2 linked regions of the Ketobacter sp. MCCC 1A13808 genome follow. The protein of the gene in region 2 interacts with the protein of the main gene of each other region in a pairwise test. Links are inferred from orthologs where the notes say so. Each region holds a gene or a part of one and is shown on either strand. Other genes may lie near its edges.

What was found. Proteins that work in one complex are often made in the same cells at the same time.
Region 1: the proteins of purT (region 2) and ispA interact in binary tests that used the Escherichia coli proteins (3 or more experiments, as listed by UniProt). The link is inferred for Ketobacter sp. MCCC 1A13808 from one-to-one orthologs.

The regions. Positions count from the first base shown.
Region 1 is NZ_VRKW01000002.1:101,192-104,148, reverse strand. Bases 16-2,946 are described here. They hold ispA ((2E,6E)-farnesyl diphosphate synthase), read right to left. Parts: upstream 1,964-2,946; coding sequence 1,067-1,963; downstream 16-1,066. Other genes in these bases: pomA (flagellar motor protein PomA), read left to right, coding at 2,430-2,946; FT643_RS04435 (exodeoxyribonuclease VII small subunit), read right to left, coding at 1,964-2,209; dxs (1-deoxy-D-xylulose-5-phosphate synthase), read right to left, coding at 16-931. In the rest of the region: more of dxs, read right to left, coding at 1-15; more of pomA, read left to right, coding at 2,947-2,957.
Region 2 is NZ_VRKW01000013.1:42,562-45,466, reverse strand. The notes cover bases 27-2,905. They hold purT (formate-dependent phosphoribosylglycinamide formyltransferase), read left to right. Parts: upstream 27-814; coding sequence 815-1,996; downstream 1,997-2,905. Other genes in these bases: FT643_RS18745 (HlyC/CorC family transporter), read right to left, coding at 2,025-2,905; FT643_RS18755 (DUF1289 domain-containing protein), read left to right, coding at 596-787; FT643_RS18760 (gamma carbonic anhydrase family protein), read left to right, coding at 69-599; FT643_RS18765 (CoA pyrophosphatase), read left to right, coding at 27-52. Also shown: more of FT643_RS18765, read left to right, coding at 1-26. UniProt on the Escherichia coli protein: Involved in the de novo purine biosynthesis. Catalyzes the transfer of formate to 5-phospho-ribosyl-glycinamide (GAR), producing 5-phospho-ribosyl-N-formylglycinamide (FGAR). Formate is provided by PurU via hydrolysis of 10-formyl-tetrahydrofolate.

The sequences.
Region 1 (2,957 bases), on a different replicon or contig from region 2:
TGGGTTCAATTTTAGTTAGGGCATGGTAGCCGATGGGGTCTTTTTCGGCAGGAGAGAAGCCGCGGCCTTTTTGTGTTATGACATGCAGTAAGTGGGGGCCGGGAATTTCCTTTAATTTGTTGAAATAGGTGACCAGCTTTTCAATATTGTGGCCATCGATGGGGCCGATGTAATTGAGGCCCATTTCTTCAAATAACGTGCCCGGCGACACCATGCCTTTCATGTGTTCTTCGGTGCGACGTACAAATTCCATCGCACTGGGCATATTTTCCAGCGCTTTTTTACCGCCTTCACGTAACGCGTTATAGGTGCGGCTGGCCCAAACGCGGGAGAGATAATTTGATAAGCCTCCTACATTTTCTGAAATCGACATTTCGTTATCGTTCAGGATAACTAACATATTGGCGTTGCAGTGGGCGGCGTGATTCAAGGCTTCGAAAGCCATTCCGGCGGTGAGGGCGCCATCGCCGATGACGGCAATGGTTTGATTGTCTTTGCCGGACATCTGACTGGCTAAAGCCATACCCAATGCAGCGCCGATGGATGTGCTGGAGTGGCCCACACCAAAGGTATCGTATTCGCTCTCGCTGCGTTTCGGGAAACCGGCCAACCCGCCGCGCAGACGCAGGGTATGCATTTGCTCGCGACGCCCGGTCAGTATTTTATGGGGATAGGTTTGATGGCCGACGTCCCAAACCAGTTTGTCTTCCGGCGTGTTATAGACGTAGTGCAAGGCAACGGTTAGTTCCACCACACCGAGACCGGCCCCAAAGTGACCACCGGTCTTGCCTACGCAATACATCATGTACTCGCGCAATTCGCTGGCCAGTTGCGGCAGCAGTTCTTCTTCCATTGCGCGCAATTGAGCCGGGGACTCAATTAAATCCAATAACGGCGTGGTGGGGCGGGTGAGCGGTATTTCCTTGAACATCATTTAGCCTGTTAACAGGGTCCGGAGCGGCCAGGGTTGTATCAATGACCGAGCATTATAGAGCCAGTGTGTATTTAACTCATCCTTTGTCGTGGATGGCTACCTAATTTTTTTCAGTTTTTCGTGACGCTGCCACTAGTGACTTCTGGAAACGATGTAGTGGGCCAGTGCCCGCAGAGGGTCGGCTCGGTGATCGAACGATTCCAGTGCCAGATTGGCTTGAGCGCATAATTCCTGGGCCAGGTCCCGCGCTGGTTGCAACCCCAAAATCGCGGGATAGGTGGCTTTTGCCAGTGCCTCATCGGACCCTTTTTGTTTACCCAGTTGTTCGGTTTCCCCAATTACGTCGAGAATATCATCCTGCACCTGGAAGGCGAGACCGATGGCACCCGCATAGCAGTCCAGTGCTTTCAGTTGCTGTGGATTGGTATCGGCAAAAGTCATGGCGCCCAACTTGACGCTGGCCTGGATCAGCGCGCCGGTTTTATGCAAGTGAATGTTCTCCAGTTGTTCAAGCGTCAGGCTTTTGCCTTCGGCTTCCAGATCCAGCGCCTGCCCGCCCGCCATTCCCTGAGTGCCACTGGCAACGGACAGGGTGCGGATCATTCGCAAGCGGGTCGCATCATCAATAGCGCTTGGTGAGCTGGTAAGCACTTCAAAGGCTAAACATTGCAGGGCGTCGCCAGCCAGAATGGCGGTGGCTTCATCAAACGCAATATGACAGGTAGGTTTACCACGGCGCAAGTCGTCATTATCCATTGCTGGCAGATCGTCGTGTACCAGAGAGTAGGAATGAACCATTTCCAGGGCGCTAGCCACGTCTTCTGCCTGGGAAGCTTGGCCGCCCACGGCTTCCGCCGCCGCATAGGCCAACACCGGGCGTACCCGCTTGCCGCCGTTAAATGTGGCGTAACGCATGGCGTCCAACAGGCGGGGGGCGAGAGGGTGTTGTTGTGTCAGCCAATAATCCAGGCGTCGGTTCACGCGCTCCTGGCATCGGGCCAGATAAGGCTCCAGAGCAAAAGTGTTCATTTACTGATTTTCACCATCTTCTTCGAATGGCAATACGGTTTCCTCTCCGTTTTGGGAAAGCAGAATGGCTACTTTTTGCTCAGCTTCGCGCAATGCCAGCTGACACTCTTTGGTGAGCTTAATGCCTTGCTCAAATGCTTCCAGAGACTTTTCCAAAGTCATCTCACCGCTTTCCATCGAGTCCACTAATAGCTCCAGGGATTGCAGTGATTGTTCGAAGTCGATCGCTGTTTTTTTTCTGGCCATGGTGCCTCCTGGAAATTAAGGCGCAAAGTTTCAATGATTGCAGAGGTGAGGTCAATGCGATGCCATCATTTATCCGGTTTGATCTTGGTCTCGTCTGTTTTTTTAGCTGCATCATTCCCTGTGTGCGGGCTGAATTTCTGGAATTCCTGACTAGACTTAAAAACTATGGCCGAGGTGAGTCAATTATTTGTACGTCTTTTAATCGCAATGGAGTTGGCGAGTGGATTTAGCGACCCTTATAGGATTAGTTGGTGCACTGGTGATCGTTGTGATGGCGATGGTGACCGGTGGCGATGTCATGGTGTTTGTTAATCTGCCTTCCATTTTGATCGTGGTAGGCGGTACCTTTTTTGCTGTGATGGCAAAATATTCCCTGGGGCAGTTTTTAGGGGCCATCAAGATCATGAACAAATCCTTTAAAACCAAGATTGCCTCCCCGGAAGAAATCATTCTTGAAGTAGTGGAGCTGGCTGATGCTGCCCGTAAAGGCGGTTTACTGGCGCTGGAAGGCAAAGAAGTATCCAATGAGTTTTTGCAAAAAGGCATACAGTTGCTGGTGGACGGTCATGACCCGGAGGTCGTGAAAAGTATACTCAGTAAGGATCGCCAGGAAACCGCATCGCGCCATACATTGGGCAAAACGATTTTCGTAAATATTGGCGATACTGCCCCGGCTATGGGAATGATCGGAACGTTGGTTGGTTTGGTGCAAATGTTGTCTGCCATGGATGATCCCAAGGCCATTGGC
Region 2 (2,905 bases):
CGGTTTTGAACTCGTGATGGCGGAACCGTTGTCGGAAACGGATGCCAAGTAATGTGAGGAGAGAGTTTATGATTTATCGCTTGGGCGACCGCCGCGTTGAATTGCGTGGTGAAAATTATTATATCGCGGATAATGCAACCGTGATCGGATCGGTGATTCTGGAAAATGACGTCAGCATCTGGTTCAACTGCGTCGTGCGCGGTGATAATGATCCGATCTTGATCGGGGAAGGGAGCAACATCCAGGATGGCTCCGTATTGCACACCGACGCCGGTATTCCGATGAATATCGGCAAACACGTTACCGTTGGCCATAAGGTGATGCTGCATGGTTGCGAGATCGGTGATAACAGCCTCATCGGGATCAACTCCGTCATTCTGAATCGCGCCAAAATTGGTAAAAACTGCATCATCGGGGCTAACTCTCTGATTCCCGAGGGCAAGGTGATTCCGGATAATTCGATGGTCATGGGCTCGCCGGGCAAAGTCGTTAAAGAGCTAACCGATCAGCATGTGATGATGATTAAAATGAGCGCGCTGCACTACGTGGAAAATTACAAGCGTTACCAACAGCAGTTAGAGGTAGATACGCGGGGATGAAGAACAAGGCAAAGAAAGACGTGGTGATGTCGCCCTGTGTCGGTGTTTGTGCGCTGGATGATGACGATGTTTGTATTGGTTGTTTTCGCTCGGGGCAGGAAATAACCCGTTGGGGCTATGTAGATAATGAAGGCAAACGGGATATTTTGCGTAAAGTGGAAGAACGCATGCTCAAGAGTGATTACTAATCGTTTTAACCTACACAGGAATACCAGATGACGACTATCGGAACCCCGCTTTCTGAAACAGCCACCCGTGTGCTGTTATGCGGCTCAGGTGAGTTAGGCAAAGAGGTTGCGATCGAATTGCAACGTTTAGGTTGTGAAGTGATAGCGCTCGACCGCTACCCGAACGCCCCGGCCATGCAGGTGGCACACCGCAGCCATGTTGTATCGATGCTGGATGGCGCGGCGTTGCGGTCCGTGATTGAACAGGAAAAACCGCACTATATTGTCCCGGAGATCGAAGCCATCGCCACTGACACGCTGGTGCAGCTTGAGCAGGAAGGCTATGTGGTTGTGCCTACCGCAAGGGCCGCGCAGCTGACCATGAACCGTGAGGGCATTCGCCGGTTGGCAGCAGAAGAGCTGGGTTTGCCCACGTCGCCTTACCAGTTTGCAGAAACCAAAGAAGAATACCTGTTGGCCATTGAAGCCGTAGGCCTGCCTTGTGTGATCAAACCGATTATGAGTTCATCTGGAAAAGGGCAAAGCACGGTCAAGTCGGAACAGGATATCGAAAAAGCCTGGCAATATGCGCAGGAGGGCGGTCGGAGCGGAGCCGGAAAAATCATCGTGGAGGGGTTTGTCGATTTTGAGTTTGAAATAACACTGCTAACGGTGCGACATGAGTCGGGCACAACTTTTTGTGAACCCATCGGCCATCGGCAGGAACTGGGTGATTATAGAGAATCCTGGCAACCGCAGCCGATGTCGGATACAGCGTTGCAAGCAGCGCGGAAAGCCGCAGCGCAGGTAACGGAAGCCTTGGGTGGCCGTGGCATTTTTGGAGTCGAGTTATTTGTGAAAGGGGATAAGGTAATTTTTAGTGAAGTCTCTCCGCGACCACACGACACCGGATTGGTAACGCTGATCTCGCAAGACCTTTCCGAATTTGCGCTGCACGCTCGTGCCATCCTGGGATTACCGATTCCTTCTATCCGGCAGTTTGGAGCTGCTGCATCGGCCGTGATTCTGGTCAGCGGCGAGTCGAATTCCATGCAGTACGGTAACCTGAACCAGGCACTGAAAGAGCCCGATACCCAATTGCGGTTATTCGGAAAGCCGGAAATAAACGGCAGTCGGCGTCTGGGCGTAACGCTGGCACTGGCAGACGATGTAGAGCAGGCCATCGAAAAAGCCAAGTCTGCAGCAGGCGCTGTGAGCGTGTCAATGTGACCATCTGACTGAGCCATAAAGCGCGCGCTTAAGAAGCCGGTATGGGTAAGATTCTTTTTTTCGCCTTGTTGGATTTCATATTGAAAACCCGGGTGGTTTTGACCAGGTTGTCTTTGATCTGAACGGTCTCAAATCGATAGTTGCCGATGGTAAAACACAGGTTATGCTCGGGAATGGTTTCCAGGTGCTCTGTTATCAGGCCGTTCAAAGTTTTTGGCCCTTTGGTGGGTAAGTGCCATTTCAGCGCTTTGTTAATGTCGCGAATGGTCGCCCGGCCGTCAATAATGTATGAGCCGTCTTCCTGGGGGTGAATGTCCTGGCTGCTGGAAGCGTAATCTGTGGTGAATTCGCCCACGATTTCTTCCAGAATATCTTCCAGAGTAACGATACCCTGGACATCGCCGTATTCGTCCACCACAAACCCCATGCGCCGTCTCACCTTTTGGAAGTTCACCAGTTGCATGTGCAACGGAGTGCCTTCCGGCACAAAATACGGCTCAACCGCTTGTTGCATGATTTTGGCTTTATTGACGTCGTCGTCCATTAACAGGCGACTGATCTTGCGCAGGTGTAAGACACCCACCGGAGCGTTCAAGTCTGACTTATAAACCGGCAGCCGGGTGTGTTGTGTGGATTGCAGGGATTTAACGATATCGTCCGTACTTTCTTCCAGATCGATGCCGATAACTTCGTGTTTAGGAATCATGATGTCGTCCACCGTGACCTCTTCCAGATCCAGAATGCTCAGCATCATGCCTTTATGGCGGGTAGGCAGAATGGCGCCGGATTCCGTTACGATGGTTCGCAGTTCTTCGCGGCTGAGAAGATCGGTACCGACAGACCCGGTGTTGATCCCCACCACACGTAAAAGGCCGTTACTGATGGCGTTCACCAGCCAGACAAAAGGAT